One region of the Pseudomonas sp. IT-P74 genome, then DNA from elsewhere that is predicted to be linked to it. Evidence: predicted binding sites of a transcription regulator. Region 1 holds the regulator's gene; the other holds the start of a gene.
The links. The regulator FliA, encoded in region 1, starts transcription of late flagellar genes. The targets are predictions, from matches to a motif close to CTAAAGTTTNNNNNNNNNNNGCCGNTAA.
Positions count from the first base shown of each region.

Region 1 (7,191 bases):
TCCATGAAGCCCTGAAGCTTCAACTCAATGGAGCGTGGGTTTTCACCTTCGGCGATCGACAGGAGCCCTTCAAGTAGCATTTCGCGATAACGCGACTGGCGCAACGCAATGGATTTGAGTTTGGCGGCGATCGGCAGCAGCACCAGGTTGGCACTGGCCACGCCGTAGATGGTGGCGACGAACGCCACGGCAATACCGCTGCCCAGTTGCGATGGATCAGCGAGGTTGCCCATGACATGAATCAGGCCCATGACCGCACCGATGATGCCGATGGTCGGCGCGTAACCGCCCATGCTTTCGAAGACCTTGGCCGCTTCGATGTCGCGGCTTTCCTGGGTGTAGAAATCCACTTCCAGAATGCTGCGGATCGCTTCCGGCTCGGCGCCGTCAACCAGCAGTTGCAGACCTTTGCGCGCGTAGTTGTCGGGCTCGGCGTCGGCGATGCCTTCAAGGCCCAGCAGGCCTTCCTTGCGGGCGGTCAGGCTCCAGTTCACCACGCGGTCGATGCCACCGGCCAGGTCGACACGGGGCGGGAACAGGATCCAGGCGAGGATCTGCATGGCGCGCTTGAAGGCACTCATCGGCGATTGCAGCAGCGCGGCGCCAATGGTGCCGCCGAGTACGATCAGTGCTGCCGGGCCGTTGGCCAGGGCGCCGAGATGACCGCCTTCAAGGTAGTTGCCGCCGATGATCGCGACAAAGGCCATGATGATGCCAATCAGGCTGAGAACATCCATCAGATACAGGCCTCGACCAAGTGCTTGCCAATGTCGTCGAGGCTGTACACCGCGTCGGCGAGTTCGGCTTTGACGATGGCCATCGGCATGCCGTAGATCACGCAACTGGCTTCGTCCTGTGCCCAGATCGAACTGCCACCCTGCTTGAGCAGGCGCGCGCCTTCGCGGCCGTCGGCGCCCATGCCGGTCAGGACCACCGCCAGAACTTTGTCACCGTAGGTCTTGGCCGCCGAACCGAAGGTGATGTCCACGCACGGTTTGTAGTTGAGACGTTCGTCACCCGGGAGGATTTTCACCGCGCCGCGACCGTCGATCATCATCTGCTTGCCACCCGGCGCCAGCAGCGCCAGGCCCGGACGCAGGATGTCGCCATCCTCGGCTTCCTTGACGCTGATGCGGCAGAGCTTGTCCAGGCGCTCGGCAAAGGCCTTTGTGAAGGCGGCCGGCATGTGCTGGACCAGCACGATCGGGGCCGGGAAGTTGGCCGGCAATTGGGTCAAGACCCGCTGCAGGGCGACCGGGCCACCGGTGGACGTACCGATGGCCACCAGTTTGTAGGCTTTGCGTTTCGGCGCGGGCGACGACGCGCAGGCCCCATGTGTACGCACAGGAATCGGTGCCGGTGCCGGACGCACGGGCGCGCTGCTGCCGTAACTTCCGATACTGGAAGGCGCAGGTGTTGGAGCTGGTGCGGCCACAGGGGCCGGAGCGCTGTAAGTGCTGACGCGACGATTGCTGCGCGAAATGCTCAGGATCTTTTCGCACAGCAGTTGCTTGACCTTCTCGGGGTTGCGCGAGATGTCTTCGAAGTTCTTCGGCAGGAAGTCCACCGCGCCGGCATCCAGCGCATCGAGGGTGACCCGGGCGCCTTCGTGGGTCAGCGAGGAGAACATCAGGACCGGGGTCGGGCAGCGTTGCATGATGTGCCGCACGGCAGTGATGCCGTCCATCATCGGCATCTCGTAGTCCATGGTGATCACGTCGGGCTTGAGGGCCAGCGCCTGATCGATCGCCTCTTTGCCATTGGTCGCCGTGCCGACGACCTGGATATTGGAATCCGCTGAAAGAATTTCCGAAACGCGGCGGCGGAAAAACCCCGAATCGTCCACCACCAGGACTTTGACTGCCATAAACACTCCATTAGATGGAGCGAGGCCAGGCGCCCCGCTCCACCAGAATCAAATACGCCGTGTGGCGTAACGCTTGAGCATGCTCGGAACATCGAGAATCAGCGCGATGCGGCCGTCACCGGTGATGGTGGCGCCGGACATGCCCGGAGTTCCCTGGAGCATTTTGCCCAATGGCTTGATGACCACTTCTTCCTGGCCCACCAGTTGATCGACGACAAAGCCGATCCGCTGGGTGCCCACCGAAAGGATCACCACATGGCCCTCGCGCTGCTCTTCGTGAGCGGCGGAGCTGACCAGCCAGCGTTTGAGATAGAACAATGGCAGCGCCTTGTCCCGCACGATCACCACTTCCTGGCCGTCCACGACGTTGGTGGTCGACAGGTCGAGGTGGAAGATCTCGTTGACGTTCACCAGCGGGAACGCGAACGCCTGGTTGCCGAGCATGACCATCAGCGTCGGCATGATCGCCAGGGTCAGCGGCACCTTGATGACGATCTTCGAACCCTGGCCCTTGGCCGAGTAGATGTTGATCGAACCGTTGAGCTGGGAAATCTTGGTTTTCACCACGTCCATGCCCACGCCGCGACCCGATACGTCGGAGATCTCGGTCTTGGTCGAGAAACCCGGGGCGAAGATCAGGTTGTAGCATTCGGTGTCGCTCAGACGATCGGCGGCATCCTTGTCCATCACGCCGCGTTTAACCGCGATGGAACGCAGGACGTTCGGGTCCATGCCTTTGCCGTCGTCGGAGATCGACAGCAGGATGTGGTCGCCCTCCTGCTCGGCCGCCAGGATCACTTTGCCACCCCGGGCCTTGCCCGAAGCTTCGCGTTCTTCCGGCGATTCGATGCCATGGTCGACCGCGTTGCGCACCAAGTGGACCAGCGGGTCGGCCAGAGCCTCGACGAGGTTCTTGTCGAGGTCGGTTTCTTCGCCGACCAGTTCCAGGTTGATCTCTTTCTTGAGCTGGCGGGCCAGGTCGCGAACCAGGCGCGGGAAGCGCCCGAAGACTTTCTTGATCGGCTGCATCCGGGTCTTCATGACCGCGGTCTGCAGGTCGGCGGTGACCACGTCGAGGTTCGACACGGCCTTGGACATGGCTTCGTCGCCGCTGTTGAGGCCCAGGCGGACCAGGCGGTTACGCACCAGCACCAACTCGCCGACCATGTTCATGATCTCGTCGAGACGCGCGGTATCGACGCGCACGGTGGTCTCGGCTTCACTCGCCGGCTTTTCCGCCGGTGGCACGGCCGGGGCACGGGCAGCAGCCGGTGCAGCAGCGGCCACAGGGGCCCGTGTTTCGGCTATTGGCTCGGGAGCCTTGGCCACGGGTTTCGGCGCGGCTGCCTTGGCGGCAGGTGCCGCAACCGAGGCGTTGGCGCCGGTTGCCGTTCCAGCCGTTGCGCCCACTTCAGTGAACTTGCCTTTGCCGTGCAACTCGTCGAGCAGCGCTTCGAACTCGTGATCGGAAATCAGATCGCTGCCGGCCGCCACCGCGCTGGGTGCCGCGGGCGCGGGCACAGAAGCAATGGCCGACTCCAGCGCCTCGACAGCAAAGTTACCCTTGCCGTGCAGTTGGTCGAGCAGTGCTTCGAATTCGTCGTCAGTAATATCGGAACTGTCGCCGGCCGCTTTCGGCGCTTCTGGCACAGCGGTCGCCGGGACCACCGCGTCAACGGCGAACTGGCCTTTACCGTGCAGCTGATCGAGCAACGACTCGAACTCGGCATCGGTGATTTCATCGCTGCCGGCGGCATTGCCGGCAGGCGCTGGAGCAGCCTTCGGGGCCTCGGCCTGGGCCTTGACGGCATTCAGCGAGTCCAGCAGTTGTTCGAATTCATTGTCGGTGATATCGCCCGACTCGGCTTCAGCCACAGGCGCTTCGACCACGGCGGCGACAGGCGCGGCAGCCACCTCGTCAGCCGATTGCGGCTCGGCCAGACGGGCCAGCGCCGCGAGCAGTTGCGGTGTCGCGGCCGTGATCGGGCCGCGTTCGCGGACTTCGCTGAACATGCCGTTCACCGCGTCCAGCGCTTCGAGAACCACGTCCATCAGTTCCGAGTCGACGCGACGTTCACCCTTGCGCAGGATGTCGAACACGTTCTCGGCGATGTGGCAGCACTCCACCAGTTCGTTGAGCTGGAGGAAGCCGGCGCCCCCTTTTACAGTGTGAAAACCGCGAAAAATTGCATTGAGCAGATCCGCATCATCCGGACGGCTTTCCAGCTCGACCAGTTGCTCGGACAGTTGCTCTAGAATCTCGCCGGCCTCAACCAGGAAATCCTGAAGGATCTCTTCATCGGCGCCGAAGCTCATTAAGGGGGTGCTCCTACAGGTCTAAAAACCCAAAAAACCTAAAATTCTAAAACTCTAAAATCCCAGGCTGGATAACAAATCGTCCACATCGTCCTGGCCGGACACAACGTCTTCTCTTTTATCGGCATGAATCTGCGGACCTTCACCCTGAGAGAGATGTTTTTGTGGATCTTTTTCAGCAAGCATCGCTTCACGGTCATGTTCGATGCCCGCAAAGCGGTCCACCTGACTGGCCATCAGCACGAGCTTGAGCAGGTTGCTTTCAACTTCGGTGACCAACTGGGTCACACGCTTGATCACCTGGCCTGTGAGGTCCTGGTAATCCTGGGCGAGCAGGATGTCGTTGAGGTTGCCCGACACCGCGCGATTGTCCGTGCCGCTGCGCGTCAGGAACCCGTCGACCCGCCGGGCCAGTTCACGAAACTCTTCGGCGCCGACTTCGCGACGCATGAAGCGCCCCCAGTCCGCGCTCAACACCTTGGCTTCATCGGCCAGGCCATTGACCAGCGGCGTGGCACTTTCCACCAGATCCATGGTGCGATTGGCCGCGGCCTCGGTCAGCTTGACCACGTACCCCAGGCGCTCGGTGGCGTCGGTGATCTGCGACACTTCTTCGGCTTGCGGCATGTGCGGGTCAATCTGGAAATTGACGATCGCGCTATGCAGTTCGCGGGTGAGCTTGCCCACTTCCTGATACAGGCCACGGTCACGGGTCTGGTTGAGCTCATGGATCAATTGCACCGCGTCGCCGAACTTGCCTTTTTCAAGGCTCTCGACCAATTCGACGGCGTGTTTTTTCAGGGTCGATTCAAAGTCGCCCAATGAAGTTTCGTTATTGCCCATAGCTCCCCCGTGGCGCATTCATCAACCGATGCGTTCGAAAATCTTCTCGATTTTTTCTTTCAACGCCTGGGCCGTGAAGGGTTTGACCACATAGCCGTTAACACCGGCCTGGGCGGCTTCGATGATCTGCTCGCGCTTGGCTTCAGCGGTCACCATCAGCACCGGCAGGTGCTTGAGCTTTTCATCGGCACGCACGTGGCGCAGCAGATCGATACCGGTCATGCCAGGCATGTTCCAGTCCGTTACCAGAAAGTCGATGCTTCCGCTGTTGAGCACCGGAATGGCGGTAGTGCCATCGTCGGCCTCGACGGTGTTGGTGAACCCAAGGTCACGCAGCAGGTTCTTGATGATCCGCCGCATCGTTGAGAAGTCATCAACGATGAGGATTTTCATGTTCTTGTCCAATTCGACCTCCAAGCAGTCTTAAACGCGCCCAGCACCTGGACACGCCATTTCAATCAATCCGGCAAAGCACTCAATGACTGTCTGGAGCACAACAGATCGCGACCGGCGCAGTTCAACACCACACCAGCCTCGTTCGCAGTGTCCCCACACTGCCTTCAGCGCGCTCGCCACTCCCCCAAACGCCCCCGCAAACGGGCCGCGCACTGGCTGTGTAACTGGCTGACCCGCGATTCGCTGACCCCCAGGACCTCACCGATTTCCTTGAGGTTCAACTCTTCGTCGTAGTACAGCGCCAACACCAGCCGCTCACGCTCCGGCAAATTGGCAATCGCATCCGCCAGCGCAGCCTGGAAGCGTTCATCCTCCAGGTCGCGTGACGGCTCGAGATGAGCACTCGCGCCATCCTCGTGCAGCCCCTCGTGTTCGCCGTCCTGCAAAAGGTCGTCGAAACTGAACAGCCGGCTGCCCAGGGTGTCGTTCAAAATCCCGTAGTAATCATCGAGACTCAATTGGAGTTCGGCCGCAACTTCGTGATCTTTAGCATCACGGCCGGTTTTCGCTTCAATCGAGCGAATGGCATCGCTGACCATCCGCGTATTGCGGTGAACCGAACGTGGCGCCCAGTCCCCCTTGCGCACCTCATCGAGCATGGCGCCGCGGATTCGTATGCCCGCGTACGTTTCGAAACTGGCGCCTTTGCTGGCGTCATATTTGGTCGATACTTCAAGCAGGCCGATCATCCCGGCCTGGATCAGGTCTTCAACCTGGACACTGGCCGGCAATCGCGCCAGCAAGTGGTAGGCAATGCGTTTAACCAGCGGCGCGTAACGCTCGATCAGCTCGTACTGCGCATCGCGTGCCGACTTTTTGTAGAGGTTGTAGCCGCTGGCTGTCATAGAACAGGTCCTGCTGTCTGCTGCACAAGCCGCTCGACGAAAAACTCCAGGTGCCCGCGCGGGTTGGCGGGCAGCGGCCAGGTATCGACCTTCTGCGCGATGGCCTTGAACGCCAGCGAGCACTTGGAACGCGGGAAGGCCTCGTAGACGGCGCGCTGCTTCTGCACGGCCTTGCGCACGCTTTCGTCGTAGGGCACCGCGCCGACGTATTGTAAGGCGACATCGAGGAAGCGATCCGTGACCTTGGTCAACTTGGCGAACAGGTTGCGTCCTTCCTGCGGGCTCTGGGCCATGTTGGCCAGGACGCGGAAGCGGTTCATGCCGTAGTCGCGGTTCAGCAACTTGATCAAGGCATAGGCATCGGTAATCGAAGTCGGCTCGTCGCACACCACCAGCAGCACTTCCTGGGCGGCGCGAACGAAACTGACTACCGAGTCCCCAATGCCCGCAGCGGTGTCGATCACCAGTACGTCGAGGTTGTCGCCGATATCACTGAAGGCCTGGATCAGGCCGGCGTGTTGCGCGGGGCTCAGATGCACCATGCTCTGAGTGCCGGATGCGGCCGGAACGATACGGATGCCGCCGGGTCCCTGCAGCAATACATCGCGCAGTTCGCAGCGGCCTTCGATCACGTCGGCCAGGGTACGTTTGGGTGTCAGGCCCAGCAGAACGTCGACGTTCGCCAGTCCAAGGTCCGCGTCCAACAGCATGACGCGCCGGCCAAGCTCGGCCAAAGCCAGGGACAAGTTCACTGACACATTAGTTTTCCCGACGCCACCTTTGCCGCCGGTCACCGCGATCACCTGTACGGGATGCATGCTGCCCATGTTATTTCTTTACCTTGTCTTGCATAGACGGAGGCCA
Region 1 is NZ_CATKQD010000055.1:241,277-248,467, reverse strand. Features, by position in the region: gene ACM6J5_RS21495 (flagellar motor protein) at 1-737, opposite strand, end outside; gene ACM6J5_RS21490 (protein-glutamate methylesterase/protein-glutamine glutaminase) at 737-1,867, opposite strand; gene ACM6J5_RS21485 (chemotaxis protein CheA) at 1,916-4,183, opposite strand; gene ACM6J5_RS21480 (protein phosphatase CheZ) at 4,238-5,026, opposite strand; gene ACM6J5_RS21475 (chemotaxis response regulator CheY) at 5,048-5,419, opposite strand; gene fliA (RNA polymerase sigma factor FliA) at 5,587-6,327, opposite strand; gene fleN (flagellar synthesis regulator FleN) at 6,324-7,154, opposite strand.

Region 2 (7,191 bases), on a different contig from region 1:
CTTGGTGACTTCGCCTTCCACTTCTTCGACGTGCAACTCAAGCGTCGGGATCAGTTTGTTGACTTCGATGTACAGCTTGGAGCTGTCCTCGGCCTGACCGGAAATGATCAGCGGGGTACGGGCTTCGTCGATGAGGATGGAGTCGACTTCGTCGATCACGGCAAAGTTGAGTTCGCGCTGGAATTTTTCTTCCATGCTGAACGCCATGTTGTCGCGCAGGTAATCGAAACCGAATTCGTTGTTGGTGCCGTAGGTGATATCGGCGGCGTAGGCCGCGCGCTTCTCTTCCGGCGGCTGGAACGGCGTGACAACGCCGACCGTCAGGCCGAGGAATTCATACAGCGGGCGCATCCAGTTGGCGTCACGGCGGGCCAGGTAGTCGTTCACCGTGACAACGTGCACGCCGTTGCCGGACAGCGCGTTGAGGTAAACGCCCAGTGTTGCCACCAGGGTCTTGCCTTCACCGGTACGCATTTCCGCGATCATGCCTTCATGCAAGGTCATGCCGCCGATCAGCTGGACATCGAAGTGGCGCATGCCCATGACACGCTTGCCGGCTTCGCGGGCGACCGCAAAGGCTTCTGGCAGCAGCTTGTCGAGGGATTCCCCTTTGGCGATGCGGGCCTTGAACTCGCTGGTCTTGGCACGCAATTGATCGTCCGAAAGGGCCACCATTTGCTCTTCGAAGGCATTGACGAGTTGCACCGTCTTGAGCATGCGTTTGACTTCACGCTCGTTCTTGCTTCCAAAAAGTTTCTTTAACAAAGGCGCAAACATATCGGCAGGATCTTCCACACTAAAGGGATGGAGGGCGGCCCCGTGAGTCGCCCGAGCAGCCCTCATGGCCGCATGCGAACGAGCATTCTACCCGGAAACGATGGAGAGGAAAGTGGCGATATTCCACGATGCTGGCACAGCGCTTTGACGGGGCTCACTTAAAATAAGGGCGTTTTGCTCAACTTCAAGCCGTTCCAGGCAGAAGTTAGTTGTTGATTTAATGGGTAAAGCACCCACAAAAGCAATGGGCGGGTGCATCCGGCGCTTTCTGCTACCATGGCGCCTCTGTTACTTCAGGTGTCTGATCATGGCATTTCGCCCACTTACGGCCAAAGTACCTGCCGTTCTACTACGCGAAGCCAAGCCGCTGAAAGCCATTCTCGGCCACGCCCAACGTCTGGGTCATCTGCAGCGTTTGCTCGAAAGCCAATTGCAACCCGCCGCTCGCGAGCATTGCCACGTGGCTTCCTGGCGCGAGGGCAGTTTGTTGCTGATTGTCACCGACGGCCATTGGGCAACCCGCCTGCGCTACCAGCAAAAACGCCTGCAACGACAACTGCAAATGTTCGACGAGTTTGCCAATCTGACCCGGATCCTGTTCAAAGTTCAACCGCCGACCATTCAGCAAGGTGCGGCCGGGCACACCATGGATTTGTCCAACGACGCGGCAGCGACCATTCAGGCCACGGCCGATGGCATCAGCGACCCGAATCTGCGGGCAGCGCTGGAGCGACTGGCGGCGCACGCCAAAACCAAATCCTCATAGGCACCCCTTGCTCGCGAAGGCGGCATGACATTCAACAATGATGTTGCCTGACACACCGATTCGCGAGCAGGCTCGCTCCCACAGTTAAATTGTGTCCGCTCGCTACCGGCGTTTTTTGCTGCCCAGCAACGAGCCCATCAAGCCGCGCACCAACTGTCGGCCAATCTGGTTCGCCGCCTGTTGCATCGCCGATTTCAGCGCCTTCCCGGCCGCTGTGCCGAGGAACTCTCCGGCCTGTTCGGTGAAACTCGGTTCCTGTTTGTCCTGCTCCGCTTCGGGCTCGGGTGCCAGTCCCTTGCGTCCCATCAGCACTTCATAGGCTGATTCGCGATCGATCGGTTGGTCATAACGCCCTTTGAACGGCGAGCCTGCGATCAATATCGTGCGCTCGGTTTCGGTCAAAGGCCCGATCCGCGATTGCGGCGGTGCGACCAGCACCCGTTGGACCATTTCCGGCGTGCCCTTTTCCTGCAAGGTGCCGACCAGCGCCTCACCGATCCCGAGTTCGGTCAACACCGACAACGCATCGAACGCAGGATTTGGCCGAAAACCTTCGGCCACCGCGCGCAGGGACTTCTGCTCCTTGGCGGTGAACGCTCGCAGACCGTGCTGGATGCGCAAACCCAACTGCGCCAGCACATCATCCGGCAGGTCACCCGGCGACTGGGTGACGAAATACACGCCCACGCCTTTCGAGCGAATCAGCCTCACGACCTGTTCCAGACGATCACGCAATGCCTGGGGCGTGCCGTTGAACAACAGGTGAGCCTCGTCGAAGAACAGCGCCAGCAGCGGTTTGTCGGCATCGCCACGCTCCGGCAGTTGCTCGAACAGCTCGGCCAGCAGCCACAGCAGGAATGTCGCATAGACTTTCGGCGCTTCATGCACCAGGCGGCTGGCATCGAGCAAATGAATGCGTCCGCGGCCATCCGCCGTCGGCTGGAGGATATCTTCGAGTTGCAGCGCTGGCTCGCCGAACAAGGCTTCGGCGCCCTGTTGCTCCAGGGTCGCCAGACGTCGCAGCAACGCCTGGCTGGAACCGGTGGTCATCAATGCCGCATCGTCGCCCAGCAACTGGGGGTTGTCCCGCAGGTGATTGAGCAACGCTTTCAGGTCCTTGAGATCGAGCAACAACAGGCCTTCGCGGTCCGCCACCTTGAACGCGGCGTACAGCGCCGACTGCTGACTGTCGGTCAGCTCCAGCAGGCTGCCCAGCAGCAACGGCCCCATTTCACTCAAGGTTGTGCGTAAAGGATGACCGGACTGACCGTGTATGTCCCACAACGTCACCGGATAAGCCTGAGGTTTGTGGTTGAGCCAGGGCATCCCGGCAATCCGCTCGGCGATCTTGCCCTGGGGGTTGCCGGCGGCGCCGAGGCCGCACAGGTCACCCTTGATGTCAGCGGCGAACACCGCCACGCCGGCATCGCTGAAGGCTTCGGCCATTCGTTGCAAAGTGACGGTCTTGCCGGTGCCGGTCGCGCCCGCGATCAATCCGTGGCGGTTCGCCAGGCGCATGGCCTGGGCAATCGGCTGCCCTTTGAGATCGGCGCCGATAACGAGTTGCAATGAGTCAGGCATTTGGTCACCCATGATTAATCTTTGGTCCTGCACGGCCGATAGAGATTACGACAAAGCAGTCAGACACGATCTGGTCGGAAATTTCCCTAAGGAGAGTCGGAAAATTCACTTGCTTTCAACCTTGCCCGTCGTGCGTCCCTTTATAAAAGCACGCGCTGGACATTAAGACCTTAGCGGAACCCCAAGCCATGAACAAAAATCTGCGTTTCAGCCATAAAATCCTGCTTGCCGCCGCCCTCATTGTGATTGCCGCCTTCGCCTCATTCACGCTGTACAACGACTATTTGCAGCGCAATGCCATCCGCGAAAACCTGGAAAATTATCTGCAGGAAATGGGCGGAGTAACCGCCAACAATATCCAGACCTGGTTGAACGGGCGCAGCCTGCTGATTGAAAACCTGTCACAAACTGTCGCGCTCAACCCCGATGCCGACAAGGTTTCCAGCCTGCTTGTACAAAAAGCCGTCACCTCGACCTTCATGGGCGCCTACCTCGGCAGCAAGGATGGCTCTTTCATCATTCGCCCGGACAGCAAGATGCCCGACGGCTATGACCCGCGTGCACGCCCTTGGTACAAGAGCGCGCAAGGCAGCAGCGGTTCGGCATTGACCGAGCCGTATATTGATCTTGCCTCCGGTCAACTGGTGATTTCCATTGTCGACAGCGTTATCAAGGACGGCCAGAACATCGGCGTGGTCGGTGGCGACCTGAGCTTGCAGGTGATCGCCGACAGCCTTGGCTCGCTGGATTTCGACGGCATGGGTTATGCCTTCCTGGTCAGTTCCGACGGCATGATCCTGGTACATCCCGACAAAGCGCTGGCGATGAAGACGCTCAAGGATGTCTACCCGCAAGACACACCAGCCATCAGCAGCGCAATGAGCGAAGTCCAGGTCGACGGCAAAACCCGCATCGTGACCTTCACCCCGATCAAAGGCTTGTCGTCGGTCAACTGGTACATCGGTGTGTCGGTCGATAAGGAAAAAGCCTACTCGATGCTCAGCGAGTTCCGCGCCTCGGCTGTGGTTGCGACCATCATTGCCGTGGCCATCATCATCGCCCTGCTCGGCATGCTGATTCGCATCCTGATCCAGCCGTTGCACGTCATGACCCGCGCCATGGCCGACATCGCTGACGGCGAAGGCGACCTGACCAAGCGTCTGACCATCCAGAACAATGACGAATTCGGCACCCTCGGCACCGCGTTCAACCGTTTCGTCGAGCGCATTCACGGCTCGATCCGCGAAGTGTCCTCGGCCACCGGGCAAGTCAACGAAGTGGCATTGCGCGTAGTGGCCGCTTCCAACTCGTCGATGTTCAACTCCGACCAGCAAGCCTCGCGCACCAGCAGCGTCGCGGCCGCCATCAACCAGCTCGGCGCCGCCGCCCAGGAAATTGCCCGTAACGCCGCTCAGGCTTCGAGCCAGGCCAGCGATGCCCGCAACCTGGCCGAGGACGGCCAGCAAGTGGTGGACCGCAGTATCGTGGCGATGAATCAACTGTCGAGCATGCTCAGCGCATCGAGCTCCAACATCGAATCGCTGAACAGCAAAACGGTGAACATCGGGCAGATTCTCGAAGTGATCACCAGCATTTCCCAACAAACCAACTTGCTGGCACTCAACGCCGCCATCGAAGCCGCCCGCGCCGGTGAAGCCGGTCGTGGATTTGCCGTGGTTGCGGACGAAGTGCGCAATCTGGCACACCGCACACAGGAATCGGCGCAACAGGTGCAAACCATGATCGAAGAGCTGCAGGTCGGCGCCCGGGAATCGGTCAGCACCATGAGTGACAGTCAGCGCCACAGCCAGGACAGCGTGGAAATCGCCAACCTCGCGGGCGAACGCCTGAACAGTGTGACGTTGCGTATCGGTGAAATCGACGGCATGAACCAGTCGGTGGCTACCGCGACCGAAGAACAGACCGCCGTGGTGGAGTCGATCAACGTCGACATCACCGAGATCAACACGCTGAATCAGGAAGGCGTGGAAAACCTGCAATCGACATTGCGCGCGTGCTCGGACCTTGAGCAGCAGGCGGCGCGGTTGAAGCAGTTGGTAGGCAGTTTCCGAATCTAGCGTCTGAACTGGCGCCATCGCGAGCAGGCTCGCTCCCACAGGGTTAAACGGTGACTGTGTAGGAGCGAGCCGGCTCCGGGCGGCGTTCCGACGATAGCGGCCTGCCAAACACTACAAAACCCCGCTGACGCCCCCACCCGCACAACCCAAACCGAACATCTATCCTTCATATAGGTCAACCAAAGGAGTACAGGGACCGGAGGATCGTTCATCGTGCATATCGCTGACATCACCATGTTCTACGCCCCTGCCAGCGGTGGCGTGCGCACTTATCTGGATGCGAAGCACCGTCGCCTGGGCATCAAGCCGGGCATTCGCCACAGTTTGCTGATCCCCGGATCGTCCCTGGGCGAGCAGGATGGCATATTCACGGTTCCCGCCCCTGCCTTGCCCTTCGGCAAGGGCTATCGCTTTCCTCTGCGCCTGGCGCCCTGGCGCAATGTCCTGCAAGTCTTGCAACCCGATCTGATCGAAGTCGGCGACCCCTATCTCACCGCCTGGGCGGCGCTGGATGCGCGGCGACAACTCGATGTGCCGGTCATCGGCTTCTATCACTCGGACCTGCCCCTGCTGGTCAGAAACCGTATGGGCAACTGGATAACCAACAACGTCGAGGCCTACGTCAGCAAGCTCTACGGCAACTTCGACCGGGTCCTGGCGCCCAGCCGGGTCATGGCCGACAAGCTCACCGGGCTTGGGGTCAGGAATGTCTTCGTGCAGCCGTTGGGCGTTGACCTGCAAACCTTCAATCCTGACGCCAGAGACACCGGTCTGCGGGCCGAACTGGGCCTGGACGACAACACCCGCCTATTGATCTTCGCCGGGCGCGGTTCCAAGGAAAAAAACCTGCCGGTACTGCTCGACTGCATGAAACACCTGGGCCGACGCTATCACCTGCTGCTGGTTGGCTCGTCGATGCCCACGGCCGTGCCGTCCAATGTGACGGTGATCGACGAGTTCTGCCCGGCAGCACAGGTGGCCCGCCTGATGGCCAGCGCCGACGCATTGCTCCACGCCGGCGATCAGGAAACCTTCGGTCTGGTGTTACTCGAAGCCATGGCCAGCGGAATACCGGTGGTGGCCGTGGCGGCAGGGGCCTTCGAGGAAATCGTTACCGAGAACTGCGGCCTTCTCTGCGCGCCGAACAATCCCGCCGCAATGGCCACCGCCGTTCGAGAACTGTTCGGTTCGGGCAGCGTAGCCTTGGGACAACAAGCGCGATTACATGTCGAACGACATTACGCCTGGGATACGGTGGTCAACAGTTTGCTGCGGCACTATCACGCCGTGCTCGGCAGCCAATGGCCGCTGACAGCCAATGGCTGAGCCCATGAACAGTCCCGCTTTACTGCTGGTACTGCACGACGTGGCACCGCCCACCTGGGTCGATTACCAACCGTTCGTCAAAGCCGTCGCCGCCTTGGGTGATGTGCCGATCACCTGGCTGGTGGTCCCGGACTTCCACAAACACAACAATCTGGACGCCCATCCGCAGTTTTGCCGCCAGCTCAGTGCCAGGCTCGCCCGGGGCGACGAACTGGCACTGCATGGCTATTTCCATTGTGACGACGGGCCGATGACCCGCCATCCCCGCGAATGGTTCATGCGTCGGGTCTACACCCACGAAGGCGAGTTTTACTGTGTGTCGCAGGAAGCCGCGCTCGCCCGCCTGCGTTCGGGCATCGAAATGTTCCACCGCCATGACTGGCCACTGGAGGGGTTCGTCGCCCCGGCCTGGCTGATGAGCCAAGGCACTCGCCAGGCATTGCGCCAATTGCCGTTGAGTTACACCAGTGACTCGCAACGCCTATACCGGCTACCGGATTTCATCGCGGTCGAGGCGCCGGGGCTGGTCTGGAGCGCGCGCAGCGCCTTGCGCCGGGGTGTATCGAAGCTTGTCAGCGACGGGCGTGAACAGCGCTGGCAGCACGCCCCGGTGATTCGCCTGGGCCTGCACCCGGTGGACATGCGCCATGAGTTCTCGCGCGG
Region 2 is NZ_CATKQD010000066.1:252,248-259,438, reverse strand. Features, by position in the region: gene secA (preprotein translocase subunit SecA) at 1-777, opposite strand, end outside; gene ACM6J5_RS23550 (DUF721 domain-containing protein) at 1,085-1,543, shown strand; gene ACM6J5_RS23545 (helicase HerA-like domain-containing protein) at 1,646-3,124, opposite strand; gene ACM6J5_RS23540 (methyl-accepting chemotaxis protein) at 3,313-5,202, shown strand; gene ACM6J5_RS23535 (glycosyltransferase family 4 protein) at 5,416-6,528, shown strand; partial or broken gene ACM6J5_RS23530 (DUF2334 domain-containing protein) at 6,521-7,191, shown strand, end outside.
Region 2: ACM6J5_RS23540 (methyl-accepting chemotaxis protein) is a predicted target of FliA. The motif match lies at 3,139-3,166, and genes of this name have one in related genera.